Paraglaciecola psychrophila 170: one gene and its partner. The main gene of each other region encodes a partner of the protein of the gene in region 2 in a complex. Links are inferred from orthologs where the notes say so. Each region holds a gene or a part of one and is shown on either strand. Other genes may lie near its edges. The genes, in order: metK and groL.

Region 1 (8,905 bases), 3.4 Mb from region 2 along the record:
AGCGAAGCGCCTAATGTAAAAATCATTATGTTCAATACTAGTGGGCGATTACCTTTGAAGGAGTTAGAAAATGGGACATGTGATATTGCAATTGCAGGCTTCTTTGAAAATATTCCAACTAGCTTCTACCAAGAAAAAATAATGGAATATGAATTTGTTGTGTTAGCCAACAAGCAAAACGAACACATTGGATCAGAGCTCACTCTTGCTGCATTTCTTCAATGTAGGCATGTAATGGTTACTTTGACAGGAGCATTGAATGGGAGCATTGATACTGCTCTGGAGTCTTTAGGTGAAAAGCGAAGGGTGCTTGCTGGCTACTCGAGCTTTCTAGCCCCGCAGATTCTCTTAAGGAAACAGAAAAATATACTGTTTGTTTGTGCAAGGCCTTTGGCAGTATTAGCCGTTCAGAATAACAAAGACCTTATAATATATAATAGTCCTGCAGCATTACCTAAGATTGAATTAATCCAAGTATGGCATGAAAGAACTCATAACGACCAATTACGGAAGTTATTAAGGGAAAACTTAAAAAATATCGCATCGAAAGCCAGTTGGAAATAATTAAACGAATAGTGAGAAATATTCTTATTTATCTAGCATGTAATCTAAGTCTAGAAAACCTAGGTTAAATGATTGTAATATGTCATGAGTAGGATTTGTAAAGATATTATTAATAAGCACAAATAGATAAAACGTCATAATGTCGCCGTTGCTTACTAAAGTGATACGTTGGGCGTTGCGAAAACTATTGATCACCTTCGGGTCTAAGTTCTGGGTTTTTATGATCAAACAAGCATAATGTTGTCGCCGATTAAATCGCTGCTCCACTATCATTATATGGTCAGCTAAACCATAGAGCAAACGTGATAGCACACCATATTTTACCCCAATCAAGAACATAAACTCCCTTACTTCACGACGTGCTTGATGATTTTGTTACTGAAGATAACTCTGTTCGAGTTGAGGTTATATTGATAGATAATTTAGAACTTAAAATATGTGAATTTAAACGTGTGATTACCAAGAGCAAAGACCGTTCAGGTTATCATCCAGCCATCCTGTTAAAACTCACTATCTATGATTATCTCAATCGTATTTAATCTTCTCACCGCTTAGAAAAGAGTCATCGCAACGTTGAACTGATGTGGGTGTTGGGTCGATTAATGCCAGACTTTAAAACGATTGCTCATTTTAGAAAGGAAAATGTCAAAGGCATAGATGCTCTATGTCGTCAGTTTGTAGAGATGGGTTGTCAGATGATTATATTCTATGTTCCACTCTTCGCTATTGATGGAGGCAAGTTTAAGGCGGTCAATAACAAGGACAGTAATGTCAGTCGTAACAGTACTGTATTCGGGAAATACGCTGTTGAACATTTATTCGGTGACCTTAAATGTGGACGAGTGCGACGCTCTGCGTAATGACACGTAAACGTAATTTGTTAACCAAAATGAGTATCGATGTGCTGACATACAACTTGATAAGCGTGATATCGACAATAGGATTGACAGGATTGATATGGGCTATGCTGGGCCAGGGTAGTTATCCTTTTGAATGACGTATAAAGCATTAGAAACAGCCACAATTACCATCCAAAAGTCTATTCAAGCTCTAATCTTCAATCTCAAATAAATATTCAACACATCAACTCCCACGCTAATGATGTGAATGAAGCTACCTTAAATTGGTATTCAAAATAGATTTGTCAGAGCCTAAGTCCATCACTGCCTTTTAAGACTAGACTTTAGTGTCAGTAAAGTGTTTAAAGCTACCCTTCTGATGCGAACTAGTTTGGAATTTTAAAGTTTTAAAGTTTTAAAATTATGATGTTTAGAATTTTAGAGTCATAAGATAGGTGTTTAGTTACAATCTTTAATCTGAATAGCTCACTTTTTGATGGCATCACCTATGCCTGTGAATAACAATTTGCAGCGTTTAGTTGCGTTATCAGCAGGTTGACTGAAGAAAATAAAGTCGCCACACAGTGACGATTTTTTCAGTGTCAGGGGGCCGGTGTACTATGAGCTAGCTAGATGCCAACCATAGTTTGTGAAAATGCAACACCCCAAATTCATTACTTTAAAAATACTAAAATACAGCCCCATTTTGAGGCTATTTTGATCTGAGCTGACTCTCTAGATACTTGCTTTGAGGCGTTCAGCAACATCTGTTTTTTCCCAAGGAAATTCTTCTCTGCCAAAGTGTCCGTATGCTGCGGTGGCTTGATAGATGGGTCGCTCTAAGTCGAGCATTTTGAGTAGTCCGTAGGGTCTAAGTTCGAAGTTGTCACGAACCAACTTAACCAATAATGCATCTGAAACTTTTCCTGTGCCAAAGGTATCAATATTGATGGATGTTGGCTCTGCTACACCGATGGCGTAAGACAACTGGATTTCGCATCTGTCGGCTAATCCAGCTGCGACTATATTTTTTGCAACGTAACGTCCAGCATATGCCGCTGATCTATCCACTTTTGAAGGATCTTTGCCAGAAAATGCGCCACCGCCATGTCTTGCCATACCGCCGTAGGTATCAACAATTATTTTACGACCGGTCAAGCCACAGTCGCCCATGGGGCCGCCAATAACAAACCGACCTGTGGGGTTAATAAAATATTTGGTTTTGTTGCTAAGCCATTTTTCAGGTAATACTGGCTTAATAATTTCTTCCATCACGGCTTCACGAAGATCTGCGGTGCTGATGCTTTCATCATGTTGAGTTGACAACACCACCGCATCAATAGCCACGGGTTGATTATTTTCGTAGATAAAAGTGACTTGGCTTTTGGCATCAGGCCTCAACCAGTTTAAGGTACCGTTTTTACGTAACTCAGACTGACGTTTTACCAAGCGGTGAGAATAGGTAATCGGTGCAGGCATCAACACATCTGTTTCATTACTGGCATAACCAAACATTAAACCTTGGTCCCCTGCACCTTGCTCTTCTGGTGAGGTGCGGTCTACGCCTTGATTAATATCAGGTGATTGTTTACCAATGGCATTTAATACTGCGCATGAGTCTGCATCAAATCCCATATCTGAATGCACATATCCGATTTCTCTAACTGTTTTGCGGGTAATTTCTTCTATATCTACCCATGCCGAGGTTGTAACTTCGCCACCTACTAACACCATACCTGTTTTGACAAAGGTCTCACAGGCCACTCTTGCCTTAGGATCTTGGGTTAAAATGGCATCTAAAACTGCATCAGAAATTTGATCTGCAATTTTATCAGGGTGTCCTTCAGATACAGATTCAGAAGTAAATAAATGTGAGGTCATAAAAGCACCTTATGTCAGAGTCGTTGTACGAATTAATACGTATATTTTAACTATTCAAGTACAAAATACCAGTCTTTACTTCTAGACGTCCGAACGTCTATGAATTTTATTCTGCTAAGGTGTAAACAAAAGTCATATGAAAATACTCATTCATAGAGTATTTAAGATTGCAGTTACATGCTGGCTAATACAAAATGTATAGCTAACTAAGGTGTCTTTAGCGAACAGTTACGGATACCCATAATTATTGGATCAGTCAGGAGACCACATGTCGTCATCACGTCGAGAACTCGCCAACGCCATTCGCGCCCTTAGTATGGATGCCGTTCAACAAGCTAACTCCGGTCACCCAGGTGCACCCATGGGTATGGCTGACATCGCGCAAGTGTTGTGGGCAGATCATATGCAACATAATCCAAGCAACCCAGATTGGGCCAACAGAGATAGATTTGTATTATCTAATGGCCACGGTTCGATGTTGATTTATTCTCTTTTACATCTGACTGGTTATGCATTACCGATTGAAGAGTTAAGAAATTTCCGTCAATTGCATTCAAAAACGCCAGGTCACCCTGAATATGGTTACGCACCGGGTATTGAAACTACCACTGGACCTTTGGGACAAGGGTTAAGTAACGCAGTGGGCATGGCGATTGCTGAAAAAACCTTAGCCGCACAGTTTAATCAGCCAAATTTTGATGTAGTTGATCATTTCACCTACTGCTTCTTAGGTGATGGCTGTTTGATGGAAGGTATTTCTCACGAAGTATGTTCTTTAGCAGGTACATTAGGTTTAGGTAAGTTAGTCGCATTTTGGGATGACAACGGTATCTCAATTGATGGTCATGTTGAAGGTTGGTTTACTGATAACACTCCTGCTCGTTTTGAAGCCTATGGCTGGCATGTCATTGCCGACGTAGACGGACACGACTCTCAAGCTATTGCTGATGCGATTGCCGCTGCTAAAGCTGAAACGTCTAAGCCAACACTCATTTGCTGTAAAACTATTATAGGTTTTGGCTCACCGAATAAATCGGGCAGTCACGACTCTCACGGCGCACCTTTAGGTGTAGAAGAAATCAAAGCTGCGCGCGAATTCCTTAACTGGCCTTACGCCCCTTTCGAAATTCCTGAAGATATTTATGCCGGTTGGGATGCAAAAGCGTCGGGTGCTGCAAAAGAACAAGCTTGGAATGATAAATTTACTGGATACCAACAAGCACATCCAGCATTAGCTGCAGAGTTAACGCGACGTTTAGCCGGTGACCTACCCGCTGATTTTTCTGAAAAAGCGGATGCCTTCATTCAGCAATCACAAGACAAAGCTGAAAATGTAGCTAGCCGCAAGGCTTCACAAAATTCAATTGAGACCTTTGCTACATTGTTACCTGAAGTGTTAGGTGGTTCAGCTGATTTAGCTGGCTCAAACCTTACTATTTGGTCTGGCACCAAAGGCATTTCAGCCGATGATGCTAGCGGCAACTACATATATTATGGTGTGCGAGAGTTTGGTATGAGTGGCATCATGAATGGAATTGGGCTGCACGGTGGATTCCGTCCATTCGGCGCTACCTTCTTAATGTTTATGGAATATGCACGCAACGCAGTGCGTATGGCGTCATTGATGGGTATTCCAAATATCTTTGTGTATACCCATGATTCTATTGGTCAAGGTGAAGATGGACCTACTCATCAACCTATCGAGCAAATAGCTAACTTACGCCTTACTCCAAACTTAGCTACATGGCGTCCTTGTGATGGTGCAGAAACTGCGGTTGCATGGAAATCAGCGCTAGAACGTAAAGATGGCCCATCTGCATTAATCTTTAGTCGTCAAGGTTTGCCTGCGCAACCACGAAATGCTGAGCAACTTGCCAATGTTGCTAAAGGTGGTTATGTATTGAAAGAGTGTGCAGGTACCCCTGATGTTATCTTAATGGCTACTGGCTCTGAAGTAGGCATCACGGTTGAAGCCGGGGAGCAATTATCTGCTGCGGGTATGGCAGTGCGCGTTGTGTCTATGCCAAGTACCTCCGTTTTTGATAAACAAGACGCTGACTACCGCGAGTCGGTATTACCTAAAGTTGTGACTAAACGTGTTGCGGTCGAAGCGGCCCATGTCGATTTTTGGTATAAATATGTTGGATTGGGTGGCGCTGTTGTGGGCATGTCCACCTTCGGTGAATCTGCACCGGGTGCTGCATTGCTGAAGTACTTCGGTATCACCACAGAAGCAGTAGTGAAGGCCGCTAAAGGCTTAAACTAAAAACTTCTTTCATAACAAAGGCGCTTTTTAGCGCCTTTGTTATGAAGTATTGCTCATTAGAAAAAGTGTCAGATGGGATGGCTCATCTTGAATCAAATTAAAGAGTGTTATGTTACGAATTGCAATTAATGGTTTTGGTCGTATAGGCCGTAACGTTGTCAGAGCTTTATATGAAAGTGGCCGCAATAGTGACATTCAAATTGTGGCGATCAATGAGATAGCCGAGCCAAAAGGCATTGCACACTTGCTCAAGTACGACACGTCCCATGGGCGCTTTGGTTTTTCTGTCGATTTACAAGCAAAACGTTTGATTGTTGCAGGTGATGAAATTCTGCTGTTGCAGCATGAAAACATTGCTGATCTTCCTTGGGATCAGCTTGATATTGATTTGGTGCTCGAATGTTCTGGTGTACATAATGATAGAGCATCTGGCCAAGCGCATTTAGATCAAGGTGCTAAAAAGGTGTTGTTTTCGCAACCTTGCGGCTCAGATATGGATGCCACCGTCATTTATGGGATCAACGATCATCAATTAAAAGCTGACGACTTAATCGTATCCAGTGGCTCCTGCACTACCAATTGCATTGTGCCGGTGATCCAAGTGTTAGATAACGCTTTCAACGTGCTAAGCGGAACGATTACTACTATTCATTCCTCGATGCACGACCAACAAGTGATTGATGCATACCATACAGATTTGCGGCTTACTCGAGCAGCCAGTCAATCGATTATTCCTGTCGATACCAAGTTGGCGATAGGAATAGAGCGGATATTACCTAAATTTGCTGGTAAGTTTGAAGCTATAGCGGTGCGAGTACCCACTATCAATGTTACAGCTATGGATTTAAGTGTCACTTTAGAAAAACATGTGTGTATTGATGAAGTGAATCAAGCGTTAAAACAAGCCCGAGTAGGGCGCTTAGAGGGGATTTTAGACTACACTGAAGAACCTTTAGTGTCGGTTGATTTTAATCACGATCCTCATTCTTGTATAGTAGATGGTAGTCAAACACGTGTTAGTCACAAACAACTAGCTAAAACTTTAGTCTGGTGTGACAACGAATGGGGTTTTGCTAATAGAATGATTGATAATGCTATTGCCATGTTCAGCATCCAATAAAGCAAGTTAAGCAAAGTAACGAAGTATTATTTACAAGGTAAATTATGTCCATATTGAAGATGACCGAGCTTGATTTAGCCGGTAAAAGAGTATTAATTCGTCAAGATTTAAACGTGCCGGTAAAAGATGGCGTAGTGACCTCTGATGCGCGTATTCGAGCTTCACTACCGACTATCAAGGCTGCTTTAAAACAAGGTGCTAAAGTGATGATTATGTCGCATCTAGGTCGCCCTACAGAGGGTGAAACTGCAGCGGAACTTTCATTATTACCGGTAGTAAATTATCTAAAAGAAAAAACTGATCTGAACGTACGCCTATCGACAGACTATTTAGATGGTGTAGATGTTAAGGACGGTGAAGTAGTGGTCTTAGAAAACGTGCGATTTAATGTTGGCGAAAGTAAAGACGATGAAACCTTAGCTAAAAAATATGCGGCTTTGTGCGATATTTATGTAATGGATGCATTTGGCACTGCCCATCGAGCTCAGGCTTCTACTCACAGTGTTGGGGTATTTGCGCCAGTTGCATGTGGTGGCCCTTTACTTGTAGGTGAACTTGATGCTTTGGGTAAAGCACTACATAATCCAAAACGTCCATTGGTGGCAATAGTCGGCGGTTCAAAAGTATCAACAAAGTTAACGGTATTAGATGCCTTATCTAAAATTGCTGATCAGTTAATAGTCGGTGGTGGCATTTCAAATACCTTTATTGCTGCCCGAGGCTATAATGTAGGCCGCTCGTTACATGAGGCGAACTTAATCCCAGAAGCGAAGCGTTTAATGGACTCCTTAGATATCCCAGAAACGGTGGATGTGCGCGTCGGCAAACATTTTAATGAGTCAGAGCCTGCGGTGATAAAAGATGTCAGCGAAGTGCAAGATGACGAAGAAATCATGGACTATGGCCCACAAACAGCTGAAAACGTGGCTGCAATTTTAAAAGGTGCTAAAACTATTCTATGGAATGGTCCTTGTGGTGTTTTTGAATTTGATAATTTCGCTAAAGGTACTGAAGTGGTAGCGCGAGCTATTGCTGCTAGCGATGCGTTTTCAATAGCGGGTGGCGGTGATACGTTAGCGGCGATTGATAAATGGAATTTAAGTGACCAGATTTCATATATTTCTACTGGGGGTGGTGCTTTCCTTGAATTTGTTGAAGGTAAAGAGCTACCTGCTGTGGCAATGTTAGAAGCTAGAGCAGCTAAATAGCTAATCGGCACACGAGCTTTACATTATAATACCTTGAACTCTACGAGTCGTTAGACACATCGGCTTACAACACAATAAAAAAGGAGTGCTGCACATGGCAACACAAGCCCAACAAGATATGCTTGCAAAAATTAATAACCAAAATGGATTTATCGCTGCATTAGACCAAAGTGGCGGCAGTACACCTAAAGCTTTAGGTTTGTATGGTGTAGATGAGTCTGAGTATCAAGGTGATGCAGAAATGTTCGCTAAAGTTCATGAAATGCGCACTCGGATTATAACTTCAAGTGTGTTTAACGGCGAACGTGTATTAGGCGCAATTTTGTTTGAAGATACCTTAGATAGAGATATTTTAGGTCAAAGTACCTCTAGCTACTTATGGAACGTCAAACAAGTCGTACCTTTCTTGAAAGTAGACAAAGGCTTAGAAGCGGAAATTAATGGTACACAGTTGTTAAAAGCGATGCCTGACTTAGATAATTTATTAGCCAAGGCCAACGCACAAAATGTGTTTGGAACCAAAATGCGTTCTGTGGTTAAGCTGGCAAATTCACAAGGTGTTGAAGCGGTGATTGCACAGCAATTTGCAGTCGCTAAACAAATTTTAGCTGCTGGCCTTATGCCAATTATTGAGCCTGAAGTGGATATTCACAGCCCTGAAAAAGCGGCAGCTGAAGCCTTACTTAAAGCGTCAATCCTTAAACAGTTGGATGATTTAGCGGCCAATCAGCAAGTGATGTTAAAATTAACGTTGCCAGAGACTGCTAACCTCTACCAAGACTTAGTTAATCATCCTAAAGTGTTAAAGGTTGTAGCATTATCTGGCGGTTATTCAAGAGATGAAGCTAACAGCAGATTGACAGAAAATAATGGCATGATTGCTAGTTTCTCCCGTGCACTTTCCGAAGGTCTGAGTGCCAAACAAAGTGATGCTGAATTCGACGCAACGATGGATTCGTCTATCGAAAGTATTTATCAAGCTTCTAAAAGTTAGTTATATTTCATAATAAAAGCGGTCGGGTGTATG
Region 2 (9,076 bases):
TCAATAAATAACGTCACACGTGCCTTTGCAGAGCCATTGTCTTGGTTTTGGTGTCCGTCATTAATAACATAATCTAGCGAGATAACCCCTTGCACACCCGCCTGAGCTTGATAAACCAACTGATTATTATCAATACTAACACTACCAATACTGGCAGAGGCGTTAGTGATGGTTAATTCGTCACTTTCAATGTCACTATCATTACTTAGCACATCAAGGACGTAGACCCCCGTTTCATTAAAGGCAAGTGTAATATTATCATCGGTTGCTATAGGGGCGTCATTAACAGAGGTGATAGTGAGCGATATTGTAGCAGGTGCTGAGTCTGCTTCACCATCATTCGCCGTAAAGGTAAAGCTGTCTTCACCCTGATAATCCGCTTCAGGTGTGTATTGCCATTTTGCAGCATTATTTAAAGAAGCCGTTAACTTACCATGTGAAGGTTCGCTTGCAATAATAAAGGTTAATTCATCTCCTTCATCATTGTCCGTGGCCGTTAAGGTAACAAACGTATCGCTATCTTCTGCTAAGGTTTCACTCACATCCGCAGCAACGGGTGCTTGGTTGATAACAAATACCTCGAGGTTAAAGGCCGTTAAGCTTGCCGATGCATTGCCACTGTCTGCTACGCTAATAATAATACCTGATGTGGTACCAATATCACTCTTACTTGGCGTGCCGGTTAATGCCCCGGTGGTGGCGCTAAAAGCGGCCCAACTCGGTTTATTGGTGATACTAAAGGTTTGGGTGTCACCTGCATCCACATCACTAACGCTCGGCGTAAAGCTGTAAGCCACATCTTCATCAATGGTCGTCGCTGGCGTACCCGTGATAACCGGTGCGTCATTGGTATTTGACACCGTCACACTAAAGGCGCTTAAGCTCGCGGCGCCGCCGGCACTATCGTTGACCGTGATAACAATCCCCGACGTCACACCCACGTCATTATTATCCGGCGTGCCGGTTAATGCCCCGGTGGTGGCGCTAAAAGCGGCCCAACTCGGTTTATTGCTGATACTAAAGGTCGTGGTATCACTTGTATCTGCATCCGTTACACTCGGCGTGAAGCTATATACTGCACCCTCTGCTACCGTGGTTGCTGGTGTACCTGATATTACCGGTGCTTCATTTATTACAGGTTCAATTATACCACTCCCACTTAATGTTGAACCTTTAATTGCCCCAAGAAGAATAGCTGATTCAACACCACCATCATTATTATTTGCAATCGCAATTTTAATTGTGTGGGTAGTTAAGTTAAGATCAAGTGCACCAGAAATTATAAGTATATTCGATACGTTACTAAAACCGGTTACGGTAGTTGATGAAGCAAATAAAAAATCTGCGTTAAAATTAGACAGTAACAGACCATTTGGAAAAGTAGCTATATTAACCCCGTCAACCATAATGACCGCGGCATCTAAATAGCTTGTATTACCTATGCTTTCATTGGTAGCGTACATAACTTCCATAACGACGGACTTAATATCAGGCTCAGCTTCAAAAGTAAAAGTCAAAGAAGCAGCGTCATTAGTAGCGTATGTATTAAAGCTGGGATGGTCAGTAAGCGCTTGAGCGACATCGGTTTCTGCTAGAGTAGAGCTCACACCATCAGCTATAAGTGTGCCTGTACTTAGCATAATACCAGTGTTAGTAAAAATAGAATCTTTATTATCAACTTGTCCGAAATCAAGATTATCAAAAGTTCCTAATTGACCTACTTCTCCAACTGCGGTAGCCGCACCAAGTGTATGAACTCCGGTAAAATTAGCAGCAAGTGCATCTCTTAATTCGTTTGGGTCAGAGTTATTGGTTACTGTAGATTCAGCCAAGGCTGCTTGCGACATCAATGAAATCAGGATAAAAGGGGCTATCGATAAAATACTTTTTATTAGACTCTTTTTGATGGGCATGGACTGGACTTCCTTAGGTTAATTATTTAACGAACATGAAACTTATTGAATTCAAAATCGCAAAATTATTATATTATAAAAATGTAATAAAATGTAATAATATAAATTGAAATCATTCTCTATTGTTGTTTTCAGATGGACACTATGGATAAGCTCAGTTCCCAGATTAACCCATACAAGTATTTCTTTTTTTAACAACTCATTAAGTCACTCATACTGAACATACGTTACTTCAATATAAATGCTTGTTAATCACGCCAAGCTGGCCAAGCTGGCCTAGTTGGTTGATGCGATAAAAGCTTTTGTCGACATTTTTCATTGGACACAATTCCATTGTCAGCTGAAGAGGGATTAAGGCTGCTTCATTTTGAATATTCTTATTATTACACTGAACGTCGAGCCGTCTTTCAATGAATAACATCACGTACCCGGTAGTTTTGATAAGTGAGATATCCAATATTGAAATGCACACTCCATTTCATACGCTTTTAACCGACATATAACACGCGCTATGGTGTCACTATTAGTATATCTGCTTTTAAAACGCTATATTCTCTAGCCAATCAAGTTTTAGGTGCCCAAAGTCTTCAATATCTTCCTGCGCCAGATAGCACAACACTAATGGTTAGCAGAAGAATATAGAGCAGGTTATTATTTTTACAGCGTTCAATGCGAGGATCTGTAATTGAAATAAAGTGTTTCAGAAAAGTAGTATTCATTTTTATACCAAGGCTAATGTTATGCCTTGATCTGATCACGACTTGCTCCAAAAGTACAATCTATAATGATCTTGCTGTCATTCCGCACCTAAATTTGGTCATTAATTAACCACTTGATGTGGGTTTGTTAAAAATACCTTGACGCCGATCCCCAGTTTTGACCTATTACTCTCTTTTGAGAGCTATAAATAATGACTTACCCCTCCTCCAAATCCCTCGATCACCTCGGCCTTGTCGCTGGATTTTGTAAAGATATTCAACTTGCACAATATATTGATGATGCATTAGGTGGCTCTAATGAGCGTAAAGTCAGCTTTGGACAATTATTCGTGGCGATGCTACTCAATGGTTTAGGTTTTACCGGTCGCACTTTGCATATGTACAGTGAATATTTTGAAAGCAAACCGCTTGACCGTTTGCTCGGGGAAGGAATATCTGCCGATGATATTAATGACGATGCGCTTGGGCGATGTTTGGATGCACTTTACGACAAGGGCGTATCCTCTCTTTACCAAGGCATAGGCGAGCGGGTGGTCAATCATCTAGGGTTAGATTGCCAAGCGGTGCATCTCGACTCCACTAGTTTCCATTATGATGGCCAAGCCACACCAGAGGGTGAGTTTGGACACATTCGCATTGCCCAAGGCTATTCACGTGACCATCGCCCTGAGCTCAATCAGGTGATATTAAATCTCATTTGCGAAAACCAGTCGGGTATTCCGGTGTACATGAAGCCCGCCAGTGGCAACAACAATGATATGGAAGGCTTTAAACAGATTGTGAAGGCGCATATCGGTAGTTTAAAAGCGGCTCAAGCCAGCCGCTATTTAGTGGCCGATGCCGCGCTTTATGTCAAAGAAACGATTGAGGAATTAGACGCCCGAGGTCAATTATTTATCACGCGGGTGCCGCAAACACTGAAAGAAGCGAAGGCACTGGTTACACAAGCCCCAATTTTACTGTTTACCCCTATTTCCCAAGGCTATGAAGGCGTCAGTTATGACAGCGAATATGGCGGTGTTAAACAAACATGGTTACTCATTCGCAGTGAGCAGGCTTACAAGCGTGAGCAACACAACTTAAACAAGCGCATGTTAAAAGCCGGCGAGCAAGCGCGAAAAAGCTTCAAACAGTTAAGCCAACAACGCTTTGCCTGCATCCAAGATGCACAAAGTGCCATTGTAAAATGGCGAAGTAAACAAACCGTGTGTGATGTCAATGCCCGAGCAATTGAAGTGACGGTATATGCAAACGCAGGACGACCTAAACGAGGCGAATTACCCACGCGCATTGAATATCAAATCACGGGCGAATTATGCACACCTCTGATATCACGCCAAACCGCTTTACACCAACTCGGACTGTTCATTATTGCCACCAATGATGTCAGTGATGATTTGGATATGGCCAGTTTACTCAGCAGCTACAAAGCCCAGCAAAATGTTGAAAAAGGCTTTCGTTTCTTAAAAAGTCCCGACTTCCTAACCAGTGCCATTTACCTCAAGAAGCCAGAGCGTATTGAAGCCTTACTGATGGTCATGACCAGCTGTTTAATGGTGTACGCCAGTCTAGAGCATCAAATCCGCAAAACACTCAAAGACAAGGCGTGTTACTTCCCCGACCAGAAAAAAAAGCCAAGCCAAACACCCACTGCTCGATGGGTTTTCCAATGCTTCGAAAATATTACGGTTCTGTATCAAGCTGAACACATTCCGCTGGTGATGAACTTAAAAGAACGACAACACATCATCATTAATTGCCTTGGTGATGTATACCGGAGAATTTATTCTTAAAGTGGGTGCGGAAGATCGGATATAAGTCTTAGACGTCTACATCCCACTGTAGCTAAAGGTTAAAATCAACTTAAAAAGGAACGATTATTGTACCTATTCTTATGTACCTAATTAGCATGGTCAAAACGGAACACATTAATAATGAGGCTCAACTCTAGGGGGACCTTCCCATTGAAAACTTGCTAGCAAATGGTTCATGATCTGAACCAGAATATTCAATACGTTAACGCTAATTTCGACCCTTTAATAAGTGCCATCATCAATCGTGTAACACAATTGGTTGCCTTCCAAATTACTGAGTCCTAAAAACCCTGAAGTATCCATTTTTTTACCTTTCTTTTTATCCTTCCATAGCCCATAACCACGAGAGCGATCTTCGATGTGCAATGCTGAGTTTCGAATTTTTCTCACTGACGGAAATAACCTATTAAACTCATTAAGGCAATCTTGGGTAGATTTAGGTATACATTTGTACTCCACTAGTTCTTCTAAAAATTTAGCAAATGAATCAACAGAATAGACAAATGTGTGCGCATGAATAAATGGGATTTGATGCAAATATGATCTTGGTATGATGCCAAGTTCAGCCTTACTTGCCCTTAGCTTTTTCTCAGTGATTAATCTGTATTTATCGAAATCTTGGTAATAATCATCCTCGGCATCGTTGCGAACATGAAGATCAATTTCTTGTCTCAACTCATTCTCTTGCTCCATTTCTTGACGATGATTTCGTTGTGTGGAATTTGATGCCTCATACATCGATAAGGAAATTGCAGCCTCCGTTACAATACGCTGTAAGTTACTTAGCATGCCTTCAATTTCATGCTTTAAACTTTGGTCTTCGAATTGAAGCCGCGTGCCCGGATAGTTTAATTCGATGATGTACATGCCACTCCTTGCTTATAACAGCTTATTATATTCTCCTGTGACATATCCTACCGTGTGAGCTAGGACTGAACAACGTATAAACGGCTAAAGAATTATATCTAAATCATAAGGTAACGAGCCAATCTTCCAATTCAGTGAACCACGAAGCTATCGTCATCAAGGACATGGTACAAATGACACACCTGTATGGGGAAGCTTTGATAGCTAGTTCTAGTTTGTATTGTCCCATGATGCGTTCATACGTAATGCCTTTAGGCTTATCCCCTTGCTGGAAGTCTTTGGCTTAGGTCTTTGGTTTAAATAGGAGCACTGGTGGTAAAGGTCTAAATGAGAATGATTCTTAAAACTGAATATTTCAAGACTACGATAATCGTAGAAGTAAGGTAACGACGCAATCGTCATAGATATCTAGTACCCCAGCATGCCCCCCTATGGCATCTGTAAGGGAATAAAAGAGACTTATGTGAATAGGTGAGAATAGGGAGCGTAAAGAGCTGTGTGTCAGTTATAGATGTAAAAAAGGGCGCCACGAATGGCACCCTTAATGTCTCCACAATTGACTCTACAAGGTTAAAATAAACCTTTTTAAATCAACAACTAGCGTGGGGAAGCTTAATTACATCATACCGCCCATGCCACCCATTCCGCCCATGTCAGGCATGCCAGGTGCATCAGTTTTTGGAGCTTCGGCAATCATACATTCTGTGGTGATCATCAAACTTGCGATTGATGCGGCGAACTGCAATGCAGAACGAACCACTTTAGTAGGATCTAGAATACCCATCTCTATCATATCGCCGTATGTGTCGTTGGCAGCGTTATAACCGAAGTTGCCTTCGCCATTCTTCACTGCGTTAGTCACAACAGAAGCTTCTGCGCCAGCATTAGAAGCGATTTGACGTAATGGCGCTTCCATTGCACGAAGTGCTAGTGTAATACCGTGAGTTTGGTCTTCGTTGTCGCCTTTTAAGTCAACCATTTTAGAGGCCGCACGAACTAGAGCAACACCACCGCCAGGTACAACACCTTCTTCTACTGCAGCACGTGTTGCATGAAGTGCATCTTCAACACGGTCTTTTTTCTCTTTCATTTCGACTTCAGTGGCTGCGCCAACCTTGATAACTGCAACACCGCCAGCTAATTTAGCTAGACGCTCTTGAAGTTTTTCTTTGTCGTAGTCAGAAGTAGATTCTTCAATCTGTGCACGAATTTGCGCAACACGACCTTTAATCATCTCCTCTTCGCCAGCACCATCTACAATAGTGGTGTTGTCTTTGTTGATCACAACACGTTTAGCTGTACCAAGATCTTCTAGTGTTACTTTTTCAAGTTCTAAGCCGATTTCTTCAGAAATCACTGTACCACCAGTAAGTGTTGCAATGTCTTGCAACATAGCTTTACGACGGTCACCAAAACCAGGTGCTTTAACCGCTGCTACTTTAACGATACCGCGCATGTTGTTTACTACTAAGGTAGCTAGTGCTTCTCCTTCAACATCTTCAGCAATAATCAACAAAGGCTTAGATGCCTTTGCAACCGCTTCTAATGTAGGTAGTAATTCACGTATGTTGGTAATTTTTTTATCAACCAAAAGCATGTATGGGTTGTCTAGTTCAACTGTCCCGTTTTCTTGGTTGTTCATGAAGTAAGGAGACAAATAACCACGGTCGAATTGCATACCTTCTACAACGTCTAATTCGTTTTGTAGAGACTGGCCTTCTTCAACTGTAATTACGCCTTCTTTGCCTACTTTATCCATTGCTTCAGCGATAAGGTCGCCGACTTCAACGTCAGAGTTTGCAGAGATAGTACCTACTTGGGCGATAGCTTTGCTATCAGCACAAGGTACAGATAAGGCTTGTAATTCTTTTACTGCAACAACAATAGCTTTGTCGATGCCGCGTTTAAGATCCATTGGGTTCATACCGGCAGCAACTGCTTTCAAACCTTCGGTCACAATAGCTTGAGCCAATACAGTTGCAGTAGTAGTACCGTCACCGGCTTCGTCATTTGCTTTAGACGCTACTTCTTTAACCATCTGTGCACCCATATTTTCGAATCTGTCTTCCAATTCGATTTCTTTGGCTACAGATACACCATCTTTAGTGATGGTAGGTGCACCAAATGATTTTTCTAAAACCACGTGACGACCTTTAGGACCTAAAGTTACTTTTACTGCGTTAGCAAGGATGTTGACACCGGCTAACATTTTTACTCGAGCGTCATCAGAAAAACGAACTTCTTTAGCTGCCATGATAATAATTCCTCAAAAATGCTGTTAATGGATTGGGTTTATTCGACTACTGCTAAGATGTCGCTTTCACTAAGGATAAGCACTTCTTCGCCGTCTAACTTTTCAGTTTTAACCCCATAACCATCGTTGAAAATAACGATGTCACCTATTTTAACGTCGACTGCTTTAACATCGCCATTATCTAGTACACGACCATTTCCTACAGCGATAACTTCGCCGCGAGTCGACTTTTCTGCTGCAGAGCCTGTTAATACAATGCCACCTGCAGATTTACTTTCTTGTTCGTGACGCTTAACGATAACGCGATCGTTTAAAGGACGAATTGCCATTTTCAAATCTCCTGAAAATTCCAATGTTAATAATGCTATGTGCCTTTGACATAAAGGCGGTGATTAAGCAGAAGACGCATCGTCTGCTTAGAATTCTTTTCTGATAGAACTTAGTTCTGCGTTCATAGATGGGGTTAGCAGGAGTGATCTCAAGGCTTTTTAATTAAAAAAGTAAAATAAATACGATGTTTCACTCCATACATTTTGACATAGGGTAAGTGATTCACTTTTACAATGCTGTAAAAGTGGATCTTTTGTTGCTGTCACAGAGTATTAGGTTTTGAATCTATAATTGTTGCCTATGGGAGGTTTCATTTTGGTTGCAAAAAACAATAGGCTTTACTTTATGAAATATTGGGCGTTATTGGTGTTAATTGTGACGAGTACTCACATCAAAGCTCAGGAGGAGATTGCCTTAGAAGATGATATGCGACCTGTGTGGGAGGTGGGTGTATTTGCTGCGGCTTTTAGTTCCCCTGAATACCCTGCAGCAGGTCAACGTCAGATTAATGTTATTCCCGCCCCATATTTTATTTATCGCGGTGAAACCTTACGAATTGGTGATGGCTCAATTGCCAGAGCAGTAGCAATCGATAAAAGTTGGTATGAACTCGACTTATCTTTGGCAGGTTCGTTTAACGCTAATTCAGAGGATAACGAGGCAAGGCTTGGTATGCCTGATATAGATTTTATTTTTGAGTTAGGACCACAGCTTAGAGTACGGTTATCTAAATTTGAATTTGAACAACATGGCAAAGGAGAGTTGTTTTTAAACTTACAAGCTCGCGCCGCATTTTCAACCGATTTTTCGGGTTTTAACAAACGCGGATATGTGTTTCAACCGGTATTGAGTTATCGCCAACGAGGATGGTTAAGCGAGAAAACCGCATTATCTATTAACCTGTCACCCACCTGGGCTACTGAAAAATTACACAATTATTTCTATCAAGTTGATAATGATTTTGTCACCGAACAGCGTTCAGCCTACGATGCCAAAAGTGGTTATTTAGGTACAGAATTATCTGTCGGTCTGTCATTTAACGCCACCGAAGACATTCGAATTTTTACCTTTGCCCGTGCTTCTCTGCATTCGGGAGCAGCAAATGAGGATAGCCCAATTTTTAGAGACAAAAGCACTTATTCTTATGGTGTAGGCATGGTGTGGCAATTATGGGAGAGT

What was found.
Region 1: the proteins of groL (region 2) and metK are in contact, whole or in part, in a cryo-EM structure (PDB 8P4O), measured with the Escherichia coli proteins. The link is inferred for Paraglaciecola psychrophila 170 from one-to-one orthologs.

Annotation. Positions count from the first base shown.
Region 1 is NC_020514.1:1,411,648-1,420,552, forward strand. Bases 1,212-3,998 are described here. They hold metK (methionine adenosyltransferase), read right to left. Parts: upstream 3,285-3,998; coding sequence 2,139-3,284; downstream 1,212-2,138. Other genes in these bases: tkt (transketolase), read left to right, coding at 3,553-3,998. In the rest of the region: C427_RS06110 (LysR family transcriptional regulator), read left to right, coding at 1-564; C427_RS06115 (hypothetical protein), read right to left, coding at 589-897; more of tkt, read left to right, coding at 3,999-5,550; epd (erythrose-4-phosphate dehydrogenase), read left to right, coding at 5,660-6,670; C427_RS06145 (phosphoglycerate kinase), read left to right, coding at 6,715-7,878; C427_RS06150 (fructose bisphosphate aldolase), read left to right, coding at 7,973-8,872. UniProt on the Escherichia coli protein: Catalyzes the formation of S-adenosylmethionine (AdoMet) from methionine and ATP.
Region 2 is NC_020514.1:4,803,360-4,812,435, reverse strand. Bases 5,249-8,206 are described here. They hold groL (chaperonin GroEL), read right to left. Parts: upstream 7,568-8,206; coding sequence 5,930-7,567; downstream 5,249-5,929. Other genes in these bases: C427_RS21085 (co-chaperone GroES), read right to left, coding at 7,606-7,896; C427_RS21095 (hypothetical protein), read right to left, coding at 5,249-5,313. Also shown: C427_RS21110 (Ig-like domain-containing protein), read right to left, coding at 1-1,913; C427_RS21100 (IS1634 family transposase), read left to right, coding at 2,824-4,425; more of C427_RS21095, read right to left, coding at 4,669-5,248; C427_RS21080 (MipA/OmpV family protein), read left to right, coding at 8,243-9,076.